Linked DNA regions of Pseudoduganella dura. The protein of the gene in region 1 interacts with the protein of each later gene in a pairwise test. Links are inferred from orthologs where the notes say so. Each region holds a gene or a part of one and is shown in the gene's direction. Other genes may lie near its edges. The genes, in order: mtgA and GJV26_RS08750.

What was found.
Region 2: the proteins of mtgA (region 1) and GJV26_RS08750 interact in binary tests that used the Escherichia coli proteins (3 or more experiments, as listed by UniProt). The link is inferred for Pseudoduganella dura from one-to-one orthologs.

The regions. Positions count from the first base shown.
Region 1 is NZ_WNWM01000002.1:4,048,767-4,065,787, forward strand. Bases 280-3,071 are described here. They hold mtgA (monofunctional biosynthetic peptidoglycan transglycosylase), read left to right. Parts: upstream 280-1,214; coding sequence 1,215-1,928; downstream 1,929-3,071. Other genes in these bases: GJV26_RS17750 (TonB family protein), read left to right, coding at 280-339; aroE (shikimate dehydrogenase), read left to right, coding at 342-1,151; corA (magnesium/cobalt transporter CorA), read left to right, coding at 2,082-3,047. In the rest of the region: more of GJV26_RS17750, read left to right, coding at 1-279; GJV26_RS17770 (cytochrome-c oxidase), read right to left, coding at 3,187-3,648; GJV26_RS17775 (DUF5625 family protein), read left to right, coding at 3,992-4,528; hemL (glutamate-1-semialdehyde 2,1-aminomutase), read right to left, coding at 4,585-5,871; thiD (bifunctional hydroxymethylpyrimidine kinase/phosphomethylpyrimidine kinase), read right to left, coding at 5,875-6,723; GJV26_RS17790 (rubredoxin), read left to right, coding at 6,852-7,004; GJV26_RS17795 (response regulator), read left to right, coding at 7,123-7,521; GJV26_RS17800 (response regulator transcription factor), read left to right, coding at 7,534-7,899; GJV26_RS17805 (chemotaxis protein CheW), read left to right, coding at 7,899-8,528; GJV26_RS17810 (methyl-accepting chemotaxis protein), read left to right, coding at 8,553-10,868; GJV26_RS17815 (hybrid sensor histidine kinase/response regulator), read left to right, coding at 10,865-16,582; GJV26_RS17820 (alkaline phosphatase D family protein), read left to right, coding at 16,728-17,021. UniProt on the Escherichia coli protein: Peptidoglycan polymerase that catalyzes glycan chain elongation from lipid-linked precursors. May play a role in peptidoglycan assembly during cell division in collaboration with other cell division proteins.
Region 2 is NZ_WNWM01000002.1:1,997,589-2,002,459, reverse strand. Bases 1-2,999 are described here. They hold GJV26_RS08750 (peptidoglycan D,D-transpeptidase FtsI family protein), read left to right. Parts: upstream 1-610; coding sequence 611-2,389; downstream 2,390-2,999. Other genes in these bases: GJV26_RS08745 (UDP-N-acetylmuramoyl-L-alanyl-D-glutamate--2,6-diaminopimelate ligase), read left to right, coding at 2,389-2,999; ftsL (cell division protein FtsL), read left to right, coding at 342-614; rsmH (16S rRNA (cytosine(1402)-N(4))-methyltransferase RsmH), read left to right, coding at 1-345. Outside these bases: more of GJV26_RS08745, read left to right, coding at 3,000-3,966; GJV26_RS08740 (UDP-N-acetylmuramoyl-tripeptide--D-alanyl-D-alanine ligase), read left to right, coding at 3,966-4,871. UniProt on the Escherichia coli protein: Essential cell division protein that catalyzes cross-linking of the peptidoglycan cell wall at the division septum. Required for localization of FtsN.

The DNA.
Region 1 (17,021 bases):
ATGTACTACAAGACCTTCCAGCGCAAGGTGGAAGAGGTGGGCACGCTCAATTTCCCGCAACAGAACGGCCGCAAGCTGTACGGCGAGCTGGTGCTGTCGATCCCGATCTTCCAGGACGGCACGCTGTATACAAAGGAGGGCGGCATCTCCGTGCAGACCAGTTCGGGCAACCGCGCGCTGGACGACGCGGCGATCGCGATCGTGCGCCGCGCGGCGCCGTTCGGCAAGTTCCCGCCAAACATGCTGTCGAACGACCGCGACGACCTGTGGGTCATCATCACCCGCTTCAAGTTCACCCGCGAACAAAAACTCGAAACCAACCTCGGCGGAGCCAATTAAGAATGGATAAGTACTGCGTGTTCGGCAACCCGATCGCCCACAGCAAGTCGCCCGACATCCACGCCGCCTTCGCGGCCGCGACCGGCCAGCAGCTGACCTATGAAAAGCGCCTGGCGCCGCTGGACGGCTTCGCGCAGGCGGTGCGCTCGTTCATCGCCGAAGGCGGCAAGGGCGCCAACGTGACGGTGCCGTTCAAGCTGGAGGCCTGCCGGCTGGCCAATGCGCTGACGGTGCGCGCGCAGGCCGCCGGCGCCGTCAACACGCTGCTGTTCGACGAATACGGCATCACCGGCGACAACACCGATGGCGCGGGGCTGGTGGCGGACATCGCCGTCAACGCCGGCGTGCCGATCGCCGGCAAGCGCGTGCTGCTGCTGGGCGCGGGCGGCGCCGCGCGCGGCGCCGTGCTGCCGATCCTCGAACATCGTCCCGCAGCGCTGGTCATCGCCAACCGCACCGTGGCCACCGCCGAAGCGCTGGTGCAGCAGTTCGCGTCGCTGGGCGGCGAGGGCGTCGTATCGGCGTGCGGATACGACGGCATCGCCGGCGGTTTCGATATCGTCATCAACGCCACGTCGGCCAGCCTGCAGGCGGATTTGCCGCCCATCCCGCCATCGGTATTCCACCAGGGCACTCTGGCATTGGATATGATGTACGGGAAGGAGCCGACCGTCTTCATGCGCTTCGCACAAGGCCATGGCGCCAGCGTGCGCGATGGCCTGGGCATGCTGGTGGAGCAGGCCGCCGAAGCGTTCCATGGCTGGCGCGGCGTGCGCCCGCGCACCACGGAGGTGCTGGCCGCCCTTCGCTGATTTTGCGTTGATTTTGCGTCGACATCGCGTCGATAATCGAACTTGCTGGCCATTACATAAACAATGACAAAAACACGCAAGGCTCCTGGCCGCTGGTCCTGGGTGAAATGGGTATTCATCGTTCCGGTCGCGCTGTTCATCGCGGTACAGATCTATTTCTTCGTGCAGATCTGGTGGTGGCGCGATCACGAGCCGGGCACCACGGCGTTCATGCGCCAGCAGCTTGCGGCAATGCAGGAAACCAATCCGAACGCAAAGCTCGTCCAGCAATGGGTACCGTACGAGCGCATCTCGAACAACCTGAAACGCGCCATCATCGCTTCCGAGGACGCCAATTTCTCCGACCACGACGGCGTCGACTGGGAAGCGCTGGAAAAGGCCTATGAACGCAATGCGAAGCGCAACAAGGTCACGCACGGCGGGTCGACGATCACGCAGCAGCTGGCCAAGAACCTGTTCCTGTCCGGCTCGCGCAGCTACCTGCGCAAGGGCCAGGAACTGATCATCACTTATATGCTGGAAACGCTGATGGACAAGCGCCGCATCTTCGAGATCTACCTGAACGTGGTGGAGTTCGGCCGTGGGGTGTATGGCGCCGAAGCGGCGGCGCGTCATTATTACCGCATTCCCGCGGCGAAGCTGGGCGCATCGCAGGCGGCGCGGCTGGCGGTGATGCTGCCCAATCCCCGTTATTACGATGCCCATCGCGATACGCGCTACCTGAGCCGGCGCACGGCCGTCATCCTGCGGCGCATGGGATCGGCGGACCTGCCATGAGGGGCGGGGGTAAAGACCGGTTCCTAATAACGATCTCCTAAGTAAAAAACGGTTCTGCGATCTGGTCCGGGCCGGTGCTTTGCCTGTACACTTGCGCTGTTTTATTTTTTGCGTCCTGCAAGTATCCAGAATCCCAGCCGGCTGAGAGTGCCTATGATCAATGTCTTCGTTTTACAAAATGGCCGGCTCAACCAGGTTCCCATCGAAACGCGCGAAGATCTTGAAGAAGCGGCACCGGTCTGGGTCGACCTGACCGATCCGACCGACGACGAGCGTGCCTGGGTGAAGGCCATCTACGGCGTGACGCTGCCGGGCGAAGACGAAGTCAAGGATATCGAAGCATCGGCCCGTTATTACGAAGCCGAAAACGGCGACCTGCACCTGCGCACCGACTTCCTGCTGGAAGAAGACGATGGTCCGTCGCGCATCGTGACCGTCGCGTTCATCCTGGCGCGCAAGATGCTGTTCTCCGTGCATACCGACGACTTGCCCGTGTTCCGCCTGGTGCGGATGCGCGCCCGTTCGCGCCCCGGTTCGATCGCCGATTACATGGACGTGCTGCTCGACCTGTACGCCACCGATGCCGAATACTCGGCCGATGCGCTGGAAGGCATCTACCAGAACCTGGAAGAAGTGTCGTTCCGCGTGCTGCAGGAAGAGTTCACCGACCGGGATGCGGCCGATGCGCTGTCCGCGATCGCCCACGAGGAAGACTTGAACGGCCGCATCCGCCGCAACATGATGGATACGCGGCGCGCCGTCAGTTTCCTGATGCGCGGCCGCCTGCTGAACTCGGAGCAGTTCGAGGAAGCCCGGCAGATCCTGCGCGACATCGAATCGCTCGATGGCCACACGTCGTTCCTGTTCGATAAGATCAACTTCCTGATGGACGCCACCGTCGGCTTCATCAACATCAACCAGAACAAGATCATCAAGATCTTCTCGGTGGCCAGCGTGGCTTTCCTGCCGCCGACGCTGATCGCCAGCGTCTATGGCATGAACTTCGACTTCATGCCGGAACTGAAATGGACGCTCGGTTATCCGTGGGCCTGGGGCCTGATGATCACCAGCGCGATCGCGCCGTTCCTGTATTTCCGGCACCGGGGCTGGTTGAAGTAACTATTCAGGCCACCCGCAGCATCGGGCCTGGTGTCGGACACCGGTTTTTGATGCCGTAATCCACAAATGTGTCCGAAATCCGTTGGTCGACACCAGGGAATCGCGCGCTATTGACGGCTATCGCATCATGTTGATGCCATCAGAAACCCGCCGGCTTCAATTGCGCGCCATTTCCCGTCTTTTCCTCTTTTTTCGCCTCGAGGTTCAGGAAGATATTCGCAGTCAATGCGAGGATCGAGACTGCCGCGGCAATTTCCGATATGACCAGTGCCGGCAGGATTTGCATATCGCTGGTCAACAGGATATAGGCGAGCGACCCCATCATTACCGGCAGCGCACCGTTCAGCAGCCAGAAGTGTACGCGCGCCAGTTTCGTGCTGCCGGCCTGCGGGAATACCGTGTAAATAATGCCGGACAATGCCAGCGTGGTCCATCCCAGCAGGTTCACGTGCGCATGTACCGGGCGCAATGTGAAATCATGGCTCGCGCCCATGGCAATGCCCATCGCCACGCCGATGACCAGATATGAAACAGCCAGCTTGAGCCAGACAATGCCGGGCTGGACGGTCTTTTGCTGCCGGGCTGAATGTTCGGTTCGCATGATGCATTCCTCCTTGTGATCTCGAATGCAGCGCATTCTAAAGATCGAATGTCATCGAAATGTCCGAACTTTGTCAGTCCATCATGTGTTCCACAATGCAGTGCATGGCACATGCTGTTTGCTGGTTTGTTTGCGCCAGAAGATGGCAGGGAAGAAGACATATAGCACGACTGACAGCAGACCGTCGGCTTCCGGTATTGCTTTTCAATACCGCGCATTCCATGAGCCTCCACTTCCCGGGAATCCCGGCGCTGTCCGGCGGTGGTGGACATAATGACCGTTACTGGCGGCATCCTCTTGCCGGAACGATGCCGCAACAACCGCTTTCCCGAAGGTTATCGACATGGGTCCGCTCATCTATTCTCTCTGCCAGCAACCCGTTCTCGGGCTGATCCTGTACATCAGTACCGCTTGCGCCTTTCCGCCGTTGTTCGATGCGGAGCCTTTTCCGCTGCGGCAGGCCGGTACGACCATCGTCAGGCAATTCAAGGCGCCGGTCGGCAAGCCGTACTTTCTGATGCTTCATTTTAAATTCCCGTCATCGGACGCCGTTCACGGCAGCGAGATAGCCGGCTCCGGTTACAACGCGAACTGCGATCGTGATTATGCAGACATTCCCGAGCCGCAAAGAGCAGGATTGGGGCGCCCGATTCCGGTTCATGTATTGATCCGGGAAAAACAGACCGGCATGGTAACGGTGGACAAGGTATTCACGTCCCTGTGCGTGACCTCCTGGTCGGCGAACGAAAAATCCCGAACCGTGGCGCGATTCGAGCTGGCGGCGGGGACTTATATTGCCGAGATCCGCAACATGGAAAACCAGGCGGGGCTCGACGGCGTGACGACGGCGGTGTCGCTGGTTGCCGGGCAAGGAAAATAAAAAGGAAAATAAAAAAGGACGGTCGCCCGTCCTTTTTCATCGTTGCGCACTGCAGGTTATTTCAACCGTGCAAACACCCGCCGGGCTGCCTCGATGGTTTCATCGATCACCGCGTCATCGTGGGCGGCGGAAACAAAGCCGGCCTCGAAAGCGGCGGGGGCGAAATACACGCCTTCGTCCAGCATCGCGTGGAAGAACTCGTTGAACTTCGCGCGGTCGCCCGCCATCATTTCAGCGTAATTGCGCGGCACTTCTGCGCTGAAATACAGGCCGAACATGCCGCCCTGGTAATCGGCGCAGAAGGTCACGCCTTCCTGGAAGGCGGCATCCGTCAACCCTTCGGCCAGCCGCTTGGCCGTGGCGGTCAGGCGCTCGTAGAAGCCGGGTTCCTGGATCAGTTTCAACGTGGTCATGCCGGCGGCGACGGCGATCGGGTTGCCCGACAGCGTGCCGGCCTGGTACACCGCGCCGACCGGCGACATATTGCTCATCAGCTCGGCGCTGCCGCCGAAGGCCGCCACCGGCAGGCCGCCGCCGATGACCTTGCCGAGCGCGGTCAGGTCCGGCTTGATGCCGTACAGGGCCTGGGCGCCGCCCAGGCCCACGCGGAAGCCGCACATCACTTCGTCGAAGATCAGCAGCGCGCCATGCTTCGTGCACAGGTCGCGCAGCGCCTGCAGGAACTCCGGCGCGGCCTTGATCAGGTTCATGTTGCCGGCCACCGGTTCCACGATCACGCAGGCGATCTCGTCGCCGAACTCGTCGAACGCTTCCTCGACGCCCGGCACGTCGTTATAGTCCAGCACCAGCGTGTGCTTGACGAAGTCTTCCGGCACGCCGGCGGATGTGGGGTTGCCGAACGTGAGCAGGCCGCTGCCGGCCTTCACCAGCAGCGAGTCGGCGTGGCCATGGTAGCAGCCCTCGAACTTGACGATCTTGTCGCGCCCGGTGGCGCCGCGTGCCAGGCGCAGCGCGCTCATCGTGGCTTCGGTGCCGGAGGAAACCAGGCGCACCTGCTCGATCGACGGCACCAGCCGGGCGATTTCTTCCGCCATTTCCACTTCGCCCCGGGTGGGCGCGCCGAACGACAGGCCGCGGGTGGCGGCTTCCTGCACCGCCTTCACCACCTGCGGGTGGGCGTGGCCGACGATGGCCGGGCCCCAGGAGCCGATGTAGTCGATGTAGCGCTTGTCGTCCGCGTCGTAGAAATAGGGGCCCTCGGCGCGGGTGATGAAGCGCGGCGTGCCGCCCACGGAGCGGAAGGCGCGCACCGGCGAATTGACGCCGCCGGGCGTGCTTTGCTGCGCGCGTTCGAACAGTACATCGTTTTGCGAAATCGTCATTGCTTATCCTTTTTCGGTTTCCGTTTCCGCCATCCGGTGGAAGCGGTTCGGCACCAGCCTGCCCATGCCGTAGCGCCGGGCATGGCGCAGGGCGCCGAAAGTGTATTGCTGGGCAAGGTCGACGGCCTGCGGCAGCGCCATGCCGCGCGCCATGTAGGCGGCGATCGCGGCCGACAGCACGCCGCCGGAGCCGACGAACGGGCCGGGCAGGTGCTGCCAGCGGTCGTGGCGGATGATGCCGCCATCGCCATAGAGCGTGTTGGCGCGCAGGCCCGTCTCGGCGCGCGACGTGCCGGCCGGCGTGCCGGTCACCAGCACGTACTCGCAGCCCAGGTCGATCAGGTGCTGCGCATCGTCGCCCATCGTTTCGCCATTCGCCAGGTCGCGCCAGGTTTCCGCCAGGCGCCCCAGTTCAACCTGCGACAGCAGCAACAGCGTGGCCTGCGGCACCAGCAGCTGGCGCAGCACGGTGAGCAGTTCCTCGGGATCGGTCTGTTCCGACAGCGGCGGCAGCTGCGAGCCGAACGGGTCGAGGATCAACGGCGCATCCGGATAGTCGGAGACCACTTCGGCGATCGACGAGATGTGTTCCATGTGATCGAGCGCGCCGATCTTGAACGCGGCCACCTGCGCATCTTCCAGCACCACGCGGGCCTGGTCGGATACCCAGTCCGGTTCCACGTGCTGCTGGTCTTCCACGCGGGCGGTATCGGCGATGAGCAGCGCGGTCGTGACCGACAGGCCCTGGCACCCGAGCGCGGCGAACACGCCGATGTCGGAATGCACGCCCACTGCGCCGATCGGATCGGCCACGCCGAATGTCAGGATGAGGGGTGATGTTTGGTTTTGCACGGCCAGTAGATTAAGATACCCGATTCGGCATTTTACTTGATTGAGGGTGGCAGAACGTGAGCAGCATTATTGGTAACAATGTTGGAAACGGCGTGCGGCAGAACGCGGGACAGGAACTCAAAAGCTGGATGTGCCTGATCTGCGGCTGGATCTACGACGAAGCGGCAGGCTTGCCGGAAGAAGGCATCGCTCCCGGCACCCGCTGGGAAGATGTGCCGATGAACTGGACTTGTCCGGAATGCGGTGCCAGAAAGGACGATTTCGAGATGGTGGCGCTGTAACGGAAGATGGCACCGGTATCGCGCGTTGCTGTTTTACGGACGTGCGAGGGTGCCCCCACACGTCCGCCTGCCTGATTTTCGCTGTGCTATCGTAGCGAAAACGGGTGGGTAAAACGATATGACGACAACGCCGCAAGCGACCGGCCTGACCATCATGGTCATCGATGACAGCAGCACGATCCGCCGGTCGGCCGAGATCTTCCTGAGCCAGGCGGGTTACGGGGTGGTGCTGGCCGAGGACGGGTTCGATGCGCTGGCCAAGATCATCGACCACCATCCGGCGCTGATCTTCTGCGACATCCTGATGCCCCGGCTGGACGGTTACCAGACCTGCGCGCTGATCAAGAAGAGCGCGAAATTCCACGCCACGCCGGTGTTGATGCTGTCGTCCAAGGACGGCCTGTTCGACCGCGCGCGCGGCGCAATGGTGGGCTCGGCCGCCTACCTCACCAAACCCTTCAGCAAGGACAGCCTGCTTGCCGCGGTGCGCGAGCACGCCGGGCAGCGGCCGTCATAACGAGAGCATGCCATGGCCATCCGCCGAATCCTGATCGTCGACGATTCCCCCACCGAGCGCTATTACCTGTCCGATATCCTGGCCCGCAACGGCTACGTGGTGTCGACGGCCGAGAGCGGTGAAGAGGCGCTGCTGCGTATCCGTGCCGAGAAGCCGGAGCTGATCCTGATGGACGTGGTGATGCCGGGCGCAAACGGCTTCCAGGTCACGCGCTCGATCGCCCGCGACCCGGAGCTGCAGCACGTGCCGGTGATCATCTGCTCGTCGAAGAACCAGGAAACGGACCGCATCTGGGGCCTGCGCCAGGGCGCCAAGGATTACCTCGTCAAGCCCGTGAGCGCGGCCGAGCTGCTGTCGAAGATCGCCGCGCTGAGTTGATGGCTGACGCGGAGCACGAAGGCGAGCGCCGCAGCCGGCTGCGCCAATACCAGGTGCAGTTGCTGGAACGGATGCAGGCCGCGCAGGCCACCGGGGCAGCCGCCGCGCGCGAGCTGGGCGTGCTGATCGGCGCGCGCCATTGCCTGCTGGACCTGACCCAGGTCGGCGAGATCGTTCCGTTCCAGTCCGCAACGGCGGTACCGCTCACGCAGCCGTGGTACCTGGGCCTGGCCAATGTGCGCGGCAACCTCGTCGGCGTGATCGACCTGGGGGCTTACCTGGCGGCCGAATCGGCTGATTCATCGGGTTCGCATTCGCCGGCGCATCCGGCTGCTCATTTGCTTGAGCATGGGCCCGCGCACACGCCCGAACACGTCGGCGACGCCGTGCCTGCCGTCACCGAAACCCGGCTGCTGACGTTTGCCGCCTGCATCAAGCTGCCCTGCGCGCTGGTGGCCAGCCGGGTGCTCGGCCTGCGCCGGCTGTCGGACATGCAACCGGCCGGCACCGGCACGGCGGCCCCGGCCTGGTGCGCCGAACGGTATGTCGACACCGATGGCCAGTCATGGACCCGGCTCGACCTGGCCCGGCTGGCGCGCGAACCACGTTTCCTGCACGTGGGACCATAGCCACCACCGATCGGAAAGGACGCGATGCGATTCAAGTTTTCACGGCAAGGCCGGCAGGAGCCGCCGCCCGATTCCAGCTTCGCCGATGGCGGCGATTCGCAGTTCGCCCATGGCGGCCCGGGTGCTTCGGATGCCGACGCGCCGCTGCGGCTGCGCGATGCGCTGCGCCGGCGCGCCAGCGAAGGCGCCGCGCAGGAAGCGGCGCCGGCGCTCAGGCTGCCCCTGATCGGCCACCTGCCGCCGCAGCGGCAGCTCAGCTACCTGGTCACGGCACTGGCGGTCGTGCTGGCGCTGTCGGCCGGCCTGGTAGCGCTCAACGCGCAGCACGGCGCGGCCGGCGCGGCCGCCACGCAGCTGGCGGGCGATGCGCTGATGCATTCGCAACGCATCGGCAAGGCGGCGCCCAACGCGCTGCAAGGCAGCGAAGAGGCATTCCGCCAGCTCGACGAGAGCCGGCGCGAACTGGAACGCGACCTGGCGCTGCTCGATACCGGCGGCAGCTACCGCGGCCGCAGCGTTGCCGCCGCCGGCGGCGCGCTGCGCGGGGCGGTGGCGGATGCCCGCGCCCAATGGGCCGCCACGGCGAAGGCGGCCGATACGGTGCTGCGCCACCGCGGCGACCTGGCCGACGTCGAGAAGTCGTTGCGCGCCCTGGACGCGCTGGCGCCGCAACTGCTGGGGCAGGCCGAAGAAATCATGGCGCTGCGGCTGCAGCGCGGTGCCGGCGCGCGCGAGATCGCCGCACTGGGCCGCCTGGCGATGCTGACCCAGCGGATGAGCCTTGGCACCGCCGAATTCACGGCCGCCGGCGGCATCCGCTCCGAGACGGCGTTCCAGCTGGGTCGCGACATCACGACCTTCCGCGCGACCGTCGACGCGCTGCTGAACGGCGGCGGCAGTGGCGACGACGGCCCCGGCATCGCGGCCGTCCGCGAGGCCGACGTGCGCGAGCGCCTGGCCGCGCTGCAAACCGGCTTCGAACAGTACCAGGCCCAGGCCGGCGCGATCCTCGGCCGGCTCGACCGCCTGCTGGCGGCGCGCAATGCCGAGCGGCTGATCTTCCGCCAGAACGAGAACCTGCGCCAGAGCCTGGCCAGGCTGCTGGACGGCTACCGCGGCGCGCAGGAATCGCTGAACTGGACGTTCTGGCTGATGGTGGCCGGCGGCATGCTGGTGCTGCTGACGGGCGCCGCGATCGGCCGCGTGCTGCTGCAGGATTCGTACAACCGCACCCGCGGCGCCGAGCAGCGCCGCCGGCAGGCGGAAGCGCAGCGGCTTCAGGCGCAGCAGCAGGAAGAGGCGGCGAAGGCCGCGAATGCCCGGAACCAGGCCGCGATCCTGCGGCTGATGAACGAACTGCAGGAAGTGGCGGACGGCGACCTGACCGTGCAGGCCACCGTGTCGGAAGACATCACCGGCGCCATCGCCGATTCGGTCAACTACACGGTGGAGGAATTGCGCGGGCTGGTGGGCCGCGTGACGGCGACGGCCGGGCAGGTGACGGCCGCCTCCACCCAGGCGCAGGGCGTTTCCACCGCGCTGCTCGCCGCCTCGCAACAGCAGGCGCGCGAAATCCGCGATACCAGCGCGACCGTGCTGCGGATGGCGGCCGAGATCACCGAGGTGTCGAAGTCCGCCGCCGGCACGGCGGACGTGGCGCGCCAGTCGGTGGTGGCGGCGCGGCAGGGCGCGGCGGCGGTGCAGGATACGATCGCCGGCATGAACGGCATCCGCGAGCACATCCAGGAAACGAGCAAGCGCATCAAGCGGCTGGGCGAATCGTCGCAGCAGATCGGCGAGATCACGGAACTGATCTCGGACATCACCGAGCAGACCAATGTGCTGGCACTGAACGCGGCGATCCAGGCCGCCTCCGCCGGCGAGGCGGGGCGCGGCTTTTCCGTGGTGGCCGAGGAAGTGCAGCGGCTGGCGGAGCGCTCGGCCGGCAGCGCCAAGCAGATCGGCGCGCTGGTGCGCGCGATCCAGGCCGATACGCACGATGCCGTGGCGGCAATGGAACGGTCGACGCTGGGCGTGGTCGAAGGCGCACGACTCTCCGATGCGGCCGGTGCCGCGCTGGAGGAAATCGAGCGCGTGTCGCACCAGCTGGCCGAGCTGATCGAAGGCATGTCGCACGCGACCGGCGCGCAGGCGGCATCGGCCGGCGGCGTGGCGCGGCACATCGGCCATATCCTGCAGGTCACGGAGCAGACCCAGGCCGGCACGCAGCAAACCGCGCAGTCGGTGCGCCAGCTGTCGGCGCTGGCCCAGCAACTGAAGGATTCCGTGTCGCGCTTCCGCATCGGCAACCAACAACCTGAACAAGCAGCGAGACCATGAGCGAGACCGAATTTGCCCCCAACTCCTTTGATCCGGGCCCGCTGTCGTGGGTGATGGGCGAGATCCGCGAGGCGCTGGGCCGCTCGCGCACGGCGCTGTTCGAGGCCGGCGGCCTGGAGCCGGAAGACCAGGCCACCGCGCTGCGGCTGGCCAAGTCGCACCTGCACCAGGCGCACGGCGCGTTGCTGATGGTGGACGTGGACGGCGTGGCCGCCATCACGCAGCTGGCCGAAGATGCGCTGGACCGCTTCAAGGACGGCACCGTGAAGTGCAGCGCCGACCATGTGGCGGTGATCGGGCGGCTGTACGGCGCGCTGGTCGAACACCTGGAAGAGCTGCTGGACGGCGCGCCGTTCCAGCCGGTGCGGCTGTTCCCGTATTACGCGGCCGCGCAGCAGATGCTGGGCGCGCCGCGCGTCCACCCGGCCGACCTGTTCTTTCCCGACCTGGCGCGCGAATCGGCATTGCCGCCGGCGGCCGGCGAAGAGACCGGCGATGCCGCATTGCGACAGCACGAGGTGGACCATGCCGCGCTGCGACAACGCTTCGAGCGCGCGCTGCTGCCGTACCTGAAGTCCGGCGATCCGGCACAGGCGCAGCCGCTGGCCGCGGTGATCGCCGAGGTGGCCGCGGCCCAGGCCGCGCCGCGGGGGCGGGTGTTCTGGCTGGCGCTGCAGGCATTCGCGGAACTGGTGGTGGACGGCCACGTACCGGGCGGCGTGTATGTCAAACAGCTGTTCGGCGCGGCCAACCTGCAGATGCGCCGGCTGGCGCAGGGCGCGCCGGAAACCCCGGACGCGGTGCTGCGCGACGCGCTGTTCTTCATCGCCGCGGCGGAGCCCGGACACCTCGCGCCGCTGGCGCGCCAACTGCGCACCGGCTTCGCGCTGGACGGCATGGTACCGCCCGACTACGCGACGGAGCGTTACTGCCACCTCGACCCGGAAGCCCTGTCGCGCGCGAAGGAAGGGCTGGACGCGGCCCGCGCCGCATGGCAGCGGCTGGAGGCGGGCGACGGCGGCGCGCAGGCCGGCTTCGGGCAGGCGGTGGCGCTGGTGGCCGCGGCCAGCGACAAGCTGGGTGTCGCGCCCCTGGCCAACCTGATGCGGGAACTGGCGGCGGTCGCCAACGTGGCCACCGCCGCCGGCCGCGGCGAGACGCTGGGCCTGGAGATGGCCACGGCGCTGCTGTTCGCCGGCCATGGCCTCGGGCAGATCCGCCATCTGCCGGACGATTTCGCGGCCAGTGCGGCCACGATCGGTGCCCGCCTGCAGGCGCTCGCGGCGGGGCAGGAGCCGCCCGAACCGGCGCAGTGGCAGCAGGGCCTGGCGCAGCGGCTGCGGCAGGACGACACGGTGGTGGCGCTGTCGCAGCAGATGAAGGTGGCGCTGCGCGATGTGGAGCGCGGACTGGACGATTTCGCCGCCGACCCGGCGGCCCGGCCGCAACCGGCGGCGCTCGATGGCGTGCTGCACCAGCTCGAAGGTGCGCTGGCGATCACCGACCAGCCGGAAGCGCAGGCCGCCGCGGCGCACGTTCGGCGGCAGGTGGCCGCCCTGCTGGCCGGTGCCGGCGAGCCGGCGCCGCCGGAACAGGGCGAGGAACTCGACCGTATCGTGCAGAACGTGGGCGCGCTCGGCTTCTTCGTCGACATGCTGGCGCAGAACGCCGCCGGCGCGCGCGAGCGCTTCGCGTTCGATGCCGCGCAGGGCACGTTCCGCGCGATTCCGCTGCGCAAGATCGCCGGGCCCGAATCGATCCCCGTGCTCGATGAAGAAGTACCGGCGCCGGCCGAGCCGGCACCGGCCGCCGGCAGCACCGTGGTCGCGGGCGCCAGCGACGCGGCGATCGAGGAAGAGCTGCTGGAAATCTTCATCGGCGAAGCGCAGGAAGTGCTGGCCTTCGTGGATGCTGCGCTGGCCAGGCCGCGAGCCGAGGCCGCCACGCCGGACAGCCTGGCCACGCTGCGCCGTTCGTACCACACGCTCAAGGGCAGCGGGCGGATGGTGGGGCTGAACCAGTTCGCCGATGCCGCCGGCGCGCTCGAGAAGGTCATGAACGCCTGGCTGGCCGGGGGACGCACGGCCGACGAGGCGCTGTTCGGCCTGCTGAAATGGGCGGCCGCCGAACTCAATGCCTGGGTCGGCGAACTGGTAGCAAAGGGTATTTCGCCGCGCAGTGCGGCGCCGGTGATGGCCGCGGCCGCGCAGGTGCTGGAAGGTGCGCCGTTCGTGTCGTCCGACGACAGGGCGGCACCGGCGGAGCCGCCGCCGGCCGAACCGTATGTGACGGACGAGAACGCGACGGAAGCATCCGCGATTGCCGCGCCGGACATGGCGGCACCGGACATGGGGGCACCGGACGCCGGCGACGGCATGCGTTTCGTCGGCCGCCTGGCCGTGCCGGCGGCACTGTTCGACATCTACGTGGCCGAAGCCACCGCGCTGGCGCAGGCGCTGGCGCGCGACTTCGACACGTGGCGCCGGCAGGGCGAACTGGACCCGGAAGCGCTGCACCTGGCGCATACGCTGACGGGTACGTCCGGCACGGTCGGCTTCAAGCCGTTGCGCGAACTGGCCTTCGCGCTCGAAACCACGCTGCAGGCCGCGCCGGGCACGCTGCACGACCCGGCGCACCACGACCTGTTCGACCTGGCGATCGGGCGCGCGGCCGGCATGCTGGCCAGCTTCGCGGCCGGCGAGATGCCGCCCGCGCAGCCGGAGCTGATCGCCGCGCTGGAGCGCCTGCACGACGAGCTGGCCCGTGCGCATGCCGCCGGTCCCGACGTGGCCGCGCGGCTGGATGGCATGCTGGCGGAACCGGAAGAAGAGCCTGCAATATCGGAACAAGAGCCTGCGGTATCGGAACAAGAGCCTGCGGTATCGGAACAAGAGCCTGCGGTATCGGAACAAGAGCCTGCGGTATCGGAACAAGAGCCTGCCGTGCCGGAAGATGCGCCGTCCGCAGCAGCGCCGGAGCCCGCTGCGCCGGTCGACGCGCTGGCGGTCCGCCTGGACACGCTGTTCACCGACACCTATCACGCGCTGCTCGGGAAGCCCGTCGCACCGGATGAGGGGACTGCGGTATCGGAAGGAGCGCCTGCGGCAGCGGCCGAGGAGACCGCTGCGCCGGTCGGGGAGCTGGAGGCCCGCCTCGACACGTTGTTCAGCGATACCTATCACGCACTGCTTGCCGTGCCGTCGCCGGCACCGGAGCAAGGCACGGCGCCGCCGTTGCGGCCACAGCTGGTAACGCAGGACGAGTCGATCGACGACCTGTTCAACGCCGCATTCGACGATGCCTTCGCGGAACCGCCGCTGACGCAGGCCTCCGTGCCGCAACCGGCGCCGGCAGCGCCGCCCGAATCCCCGGCGGAACCGCAAGCGCATGGTCCGGCGCCGGCCGGCGCGGCGGAAGCAGGACCGGCCGATGCGCCGGACGTGCAGGCAATGCCGCTGCCCGAGCCCGAACCGGCGCTGCCGGCCGTGGCGGACGAACTCGACCCCGATCTGCTGCCCGTGTTCCTGGAAGAGGGCGCCGACCTGCTGCCCCAGGTGGGTGCCGCGCTGCGCGCCTGGCAGCATGCGCCGGCCGACACCGCGCAGCCGGCCACGCTGCAGCGCGTGCTGCATACGCTGAAGGGCAGCGCGCGGATGGCCGGTGCCATGCGCCTGGGCCAGCATGCGCACGAGATGGAGACCCATGTCGAGGATATGGGCGACCCGGCGCCGGCCGCGTTCGAAGGCTTGCTGGCCCATTACGACCACGCGCTGCTGCTGTTCGAGCAATTGCAGCACCCGCCGGCCGCGGCGGGCGCCGCGCCGGCGGCCACCCCTGCCGACAGCGAGGCGGCGGCAACCCAGGCGCCACTGGTGCGCGTACGCGCCGACATCCTCGACCGCCTCGTCAACCAGGCCGGCGAGGTGGCGATCGCGCGCTCGCGCGTCGAAAACGAAGTGGCCGCGCTGCGCACCGCGCTGGCCGACTTCGAGGGCAACCTGGCCAGGCTGCGGCTGCAGCTGCGCGAAGTGGAGATGCAGGCCGAATCCCGGATTGCCTCGCAGATTGCCTCCCGGATCGCCACGCGGCCGCCGGCCGCCGGCGAGCGCGAATTCGATCCGCTCGAGTTCGACCGCTACACCCGGCTGCAGGAACTGACGCGGCTGATGGCCGAGAGTGTCGATGACGTGGCGTCGTTCCATGCCGGGCTGCTGCAGTCGGTGGACAGCGCCGGCGACGACCTGGCGCAGCAGGCGCGGATGACCCGCGAACTGCAGCGCGATCTGCTGCGCGTGCGGATGGTGCCGTTCGCCAGCATCGCCGAGCGGCTGTACCGCGTGGCACGGCAGGGTACCAAGGAATTGGACAAGCGCGTCAACCTGGATATCCGCGGCGGTTCCGTGGAGATGGACCGGAGCGTGCTGGAGCGGATGGCGGGCCCGTTCGAACACCTGCTGCGCAACGCGATCGTGCACGGTATCGAGCCGCGCGAGGCACGCACCGCCGCCGGCAAGCCCGAGACGGGCGAGGTGGTGGTGCAGGCCAGCCAGCAGGGCAACGAGATCGTGCTGGAATTTTCCGACGACGGCGCGGGGCTCGACCTCGGCCGCATCCGCTCCCGGGCACGCGAACGGGGCCTGTTGAACGAGACCGGGGAAGCCGGCGACGCCGGGCCCGCGGACGCGGACGTGGCGAACCTGATCTTCGAGCCCGGCTTTTCCACGGCCGACGCGCTCACCGAACTGGCCGGCCGCGGCGTGGGCATGGACGTGGTGCGCTCGGAGGCGCAGTCGCTGGGCGGCAGCATCGACATCCACACGGTGCCGGGGCAGGGCACGCGGTTCACGATCCGCCTGCCGCTGACACTGGCGGTGACCCAGGTGGTGCTGCTGTCCGCCGGTGGACGGACGCACGCCGTGCCCGCCGCGCTGGTGGAGCAGGTGCTGCAGGTGAAAGCCGCGGCGCTGGACGAAGCCGCCGGCCGCGTCGACGTGGCCGGCCAGGCATTGCCGCTGCATTACCTGCCGGCGCTGCTCGGCGATCCGCATGCCAGGCCGCCGGCGCAGCGGTCGGTGCCCGTGCTGGTGCTGCGTGCCGGGAGCGACCGCCTCGCCCTGCGCGCCGACGAAGTGCTCGGCAACCGCGAGGTGGTGGTGAAGAATACCGGGCCGCAGCTGGCCCGCGTGCCGGGCATCGCCGGCGCCACCGTGCTGGGCTCCGGCGAGATCGTGCTGATCCTGAACCCGGTCGTGCTGGTCCAGCACCTGGCGCAGCACGTGGCGCAGCAGCCGCGGCCGCGCATGCCGATACCGGCCCCGCATGCGTCGGCGGGCACCATCATGGTGGTCGACGATTCGCTTACCGTACGCAAGGTTACGCAGCGGTTGCTGGAGCGGGAAGGCTACACGGTGATGCTGGCGAAGGATGGCGTGGATGCGCTGGAGCAGATCGCCGCACGCAAGCCGGACCTGATGCTGGTCGATATCGAGATGCCGCGGATGGACGGCTTCGACCTGACGCGCCACGTACGCGCCGCTGCCGCCACGAGCGAGATCCCGATCATCATGATCACCTCGCGCAGCGCGGAAAAGCACCGCAGCCTTGCGCTGCAACTGGGCGTGAACGCATATTTCGGCAAGCCGTACCAGCAGACCGTGCTGCTGGGCGCGATCGCCGGGCTGCTGCCGGCGCGGGGAGCACCGGAGGAGGGGTGAGGGCGGAGCAAGCCCCGCCCTGGCCGGCGCGGCTTTGTGCCGCGTTATCCCGCAAACAGCTCCCGCCGGCCGTCCCGCTGCCGATTTCATCGCCAGGTCATATTAAAAAACTAAGCTTGCCCTCTTGCAGATAACCGGAGCAAGCATGACCTCATTCATTTCGCGCCGCCGTTTCCTTTCCCAGGGCGGGGTGCTGGCGGGCGGTTCGGCACTGGGCGGATCCCTGCTGTTGCAAGGCTGCGGCGGCAGCCATGCGGCAATCGGCGTCAGCGACAGCGAACGCCCCAAGATGCCGTCGGGCATACAGTTCGGCGACATCACGGACAACAGGGCGATCATCTGGAGCCGCAGCGACCGCAACGCGCAGATGATCGTCGAATACGATACCAGCGAGCGTTTCAGCAATGCCAGCCGTATCGCCGGCCCCTATGCCAGCGAC
Region 2 (4,871 bases), 2.0 Mb from region 1 along the record:
ACACGCACCTTTCAGGCTATCCGGATTCACATCAATCAAGAGCTTGAGGACCTCCAGGCCGGATTGAAGCAGGCCTACGACGCGCTGGCGCCGGGCGGCATCATCGCCGTCATCAGCTTCCATTCGCTGGAAGACCGCATCGTCAAGCGCTTCCTCGCCGAGCGCGCCAATGTGCCGCAGCCGGACCGCCGGCTGCCGATCCGCGCCGCCGACCTGCCGCAGCCGGAAGTGAAGCTGCTGGCCAAGATCAAGCCGTCCGAGCGGGAGGTTGATGAAAACCCGCGCGCCCGCTCGGCGGTGATGCGGGTGGCCATGCGCCTGCCCAAACAGGAGAAGCCGGCATGACAGGCAAGCTCAGCGCCGTATTGGCCACGCTGCTGGTGGGTTGCGCGCTGTCGCTCGTCAACGCGCAGTACCAGGCGCGCCATTTGTTCATCGAACTGGAGCGGGCGCAGGCCAAGGCGCGCCAGCTCGACATCGAATGGGCGCAACTGCAGCTGGACCAGTCCACGCTGGGCAAGCATGCCCGCATCGAAGATATCGCCCACCGCGACCTGGGCATGACCCAGCTCACGCCGGCGCGCACCCAGTACCTGACGGAGGACGCAGAATGAGCCGCTCGAATGCCGCAAGTTCCCGGGTAGCCGCCTCGAAAGGCGTGTCGTTCTCGAAAAGCCCCGTGCTCGCGGTGCGGCTGCCGACCTGGCGTTCGCGCGTGGTGCTGTTCGTGCTGTTCGCCGCGTTCGCGGCGCTGGGCGTGCGGGCCTTGTGGCTGCAGGGCGTGTCCACCCAGTTCCTGCAGAAGCAGGGCGAAATCCGTTACGCGCGCACCATCGAACTGCCGGCCACGCGCGGCAAGATCATGGACCGCAACGGCCAGGTGCTGGCATCGTCGGTGCCCGTCAAGGCCATCTGGGCGATTCCGGACGATGTGCTGCAGGCGCCGCCGGAAAAGATCCGCGCGCTGGCCGGCCTGCTCGAGATGAGCGAAGCCGACCTGCGCAAGAAGCTCGATTCCGACCGCAACTTCGTCTACCTGAAGCGGCAGGTCGAGCAGGACGTGGCCGACCAGATCGCTAAACTGAAGATCGACGGCATCGACACCCGCAAGGAATACAAGCGCTTCTACCCGCAGGGCGAAGTGATGACGCACGTGGTGGGCTTCACCAACGTGGAAGACGTGGGCCAGGAATCGATGGAGCTGGCGCACCAGAAAACGCTGGTGGGGCAGACCGGTTCGCGCCGCGTGATCAAGGACCGGCTCGGCCACATCGTCGAGGATATCGGCGCCAAGCACGAGCCGCACGACGGCAAGGACCTGGTGCTGTCGGTGGATTCGAAGATCCAGTACATCGCCTTTACCCAGCTGAAGGCCGCGGTCGAGAAATTCGCGGCCAAGGCCGGCGCCGCCGTGGTGCTCGACGTGCATACCGGCGAGGTGCTGGCGCTGGCGAACTATCCCAGCTACGACCCGAACGACCGCCGCAAGCTCACCGGCGCGCAGTTGCGCAACCGCGTGATGACGGACTCGTTCGAACCGGGTTCCACGCTCAAGCCGGTGACCGTCGCGCTGGCGCTGGACAAGGGCGTGGTCACGCCGCACACCAATATCGACACCGGGTCCGGCCGCCTCACGATCAAGGACCGCACCATCAGCGACACCAAGGCGCACCACGTGATCAGCGTGCAGCAGGTGGTGGAGATGTCGTCGAACATCGGCACCTCGAAGATCGCCCTGTCGATGCCGGCGCAGGACATGTGGGAAATGTTTACCAAGGTCGGCTTCGGGCAGCAGCCGAAATGGGGCTTCCCCGGCGCCGTGGCGGGCCGCGTGCGCCCGTACAAGAACTGGCGGCCGATCGAGCAGGCCACGATGAGCTACGGGAACGGCATTTCCGTGTCGCTGATCCAGCTGTCCCGCGCATACATGATGTTCGCGCGCGACGGCGACACGATCCCGCTCACGTTCGAGAAAAGCCACGAGATTCCACAGGGCCAGCAGATCATCAAGCCGCAGACCGCGCGCCAGATCCGCGAGATGCTCGAGATGGTCGTCACCGGCAAGGATGGCACCGCCAAGCAGGCCCAGGTTCCGGGCTACCGCGTGGGCGGCAAGACCGGTACCGCCTACAAGGCGGAAAACGGCCGCTACGCGATGCCGCGCAAATATATTGGCTCCTTCGTGGGCATCGTGCCGCTGTCCGCGCCGCGCTTCATCATCGCGGTGATGATCGACGAGCCGACCCAGGGCGGCAAGTACGGCGGCCAGGTGGCCGCGCCCACTTTCGCCAAGGTCGCAGAGAACGCGCTGCGCGCCATGAATGTGCCTCCCGATTCCACCGTGACGGAAATCGTGGCCCCGACGGGCAACGAAGGGGAGGCCATGTAATGACAGACATGAACAATAACGACGACACCAACACCATCGGCAACTGGATCAGGGAAGCCGCGCCGAACGGCCAGCTGGCCTCGGACTCGCGCCGGATCGGCGCCGGCGACGTATTTTTCGCCTATCCGGCCAACGGCACCGGCGATGCCGGCGACGGCCGCACCTATATAGAGCAGGCGATCGGGCAGGGCGCCGCGGCCGTGCTGTACGACCCGGAAGGCTTCACCTGGAATTCCGCCTGGAAGGTGGCCAGCCTGCCGGTGGCGAACCTGAAGCTGCGGGCCGGCCCGATCGCGCACGCCGCCTACGGCATGCCGGACGCCGGCATGTTCACCGTGGGCATCACGGGCACGAACGGCAAGACGTCGTCCGCCGTGTGGCTGGGCCATGCGCTGTCGCGCGCCGGCGAAACCGCCGCCGTCATCGGCACGCTGGGCGTGGGCCTGTTCCCTGGCGCCGCCTCCGGCCGCGCCGAGCCCGAATTCATGGCCACCGGCTACACCACGCCGGACCAGGTGCTGCTGGCCCGCACGCTGGACGAATGCCGCGCCGCCGGCGCCCGCTCGCTGGCGATCGAGGTATCGTCCATCGGCCTGGAACAGGGGCGCGTGGCCGGCATGCATTTCGACGTGGCGCTGTTCACCAACCTGACGCGCGACCACCTCGATTTCCACGGCTCGATGGAAGCCTACGAGGCGGCCAAGGCGAAACTGTTCGCCTGGCCCGGCCTGAAGACTGCCGTGATCAACCTGGACGACCCGGCCGGCGTGCGCATGGCCGGGCAGGCCACGGCTGGCCAGGTAATCGGCTACACGCTGAAGAACGATACCGAGGCGGCGCAGCTGGCCGCGCAACTGGGCGCGCGCTTGCCCCGGTTCGCCATGCTGCGCGCCAGCCAGGTCAAGAGCCGCAGCGCCGGCACCGAATTCCACCTCGAGTCGCCCTACGGCGCCGCGCAGGTCAAGACACGCCTGGTCGGCGCGTTCAACGTCAGCAACGCGCTGGGCGTGCTGGGCGCGCTGCTGGCCAAAGGCATGCCGCTGCGCGCCGCCGTCGACGCGATCGAGGCCCTGACTCCGCCGCCGGGCCGCATGCAGCTGGCGGGCGGCAACGATGCGCCGATGGTCGTCATCGATTACGCCCACACCCCGGATGCGCTGGACAAGACCCTCGAAGCGCTGCGGCCGGTGGCCAGCGACCGTGGCGGCGCGCTGTGGTGCGTGTTCGGCTGCGGCGGCGACCGCGATCCGGGCAAGCGCCCGCAAATGGGCCGCATCGCGCAGGCGGCGGACCATGTGCTGGTCACCAGCGACAACCCGCGCAGCGAGGATCCGCACGCGATCATCGCGCAGATCGTGGCCGGCATGGATGCCGCCCGCCCGGCGCAGGCCATCGAAGACCGCGCCGCCGCGATCCTTTCCGCCGTCAGGCACGCGGCGAAGAACGACGTGATCCTGGTGGCCGGCAAGGGCCACGAGCCGTACCAGGAGATCAAGGGCAAGAAGCTGCCGTTCTCCGACGCCGACCATGCCCAGCTTGCATTGACCGCCCGACTGACGATGATGAGGCAGAACTGATGCGCGCCACGCTGGACCAGATTCTGGGCGCGCTGGACGACGCGCGCCTGTTCGACACCACATCGGGCCAGCCCGTTGCCGGGGTGGCCTTCGACGGCGTTTCGACCGACAGCCGCACCGTGGCGCCGGGCGCGCTGTTCGTCGCGCTGCGCGGCGAAACGTTCGATGCCCACGATTTCCTGCCGCAGGTGGCGCGGCAGGCGGCCGCCGTGGTCGTCGAAAAACTGCCCGACGGCTGGACCCCGCCCGCCACGCTTCCCGTCATCCTCGTGCCCGACACGCTGGCGGCCCTCGGCCAGATCGCCCGCTGGTGGCGCAGCCAGTTCGACCTGCCGGTGATCGGCGTCACCGGCAGCAACGGCAAGACCACCGTCAAGGAAATGATCGCCGCCATCCTGGCCGCCGCCCATGGCGAAGAAGACCGGCTGGCCACGCGCGGCAACCTGAACAACGAAATCGGCGTGCCGCTGACCCTGTTCCGGCTGGCCACGCACCATTCCTCGGCCGTGATCGAACTGGGCATGAACCACCCGGGCGAGATCGGCCGCCTGGCGCGGATTGCCGCGCCCACCATCGCCCTGGTGAACAATGCCCAGCGCGAGCACCAGGAGTTCATGCACACCGTGGAAGCGGTGGCGCGCGAAAACGGTTCCGCGCTGGCGGCCCTGCCGGCCGACGGCACGGCGGTGTTCCCGTCGCACGACGAGTTCACCCCGATCTGGCGCGAGCTGGCCGGCAGCCGCCGCACGATCACCTTCGGCCTGACCAAGGAGGCCGATGTGAGCTGCACGTTCCGCCCGGCCGATTTCGGCAATCAGATGTTCGTGTCGATCCGCTGCAGCGATGGGGAACTGGTCCAGTTCTATGTCGGCCTGCAGGCAGCCGGCGAACACAACGTGCGCAAC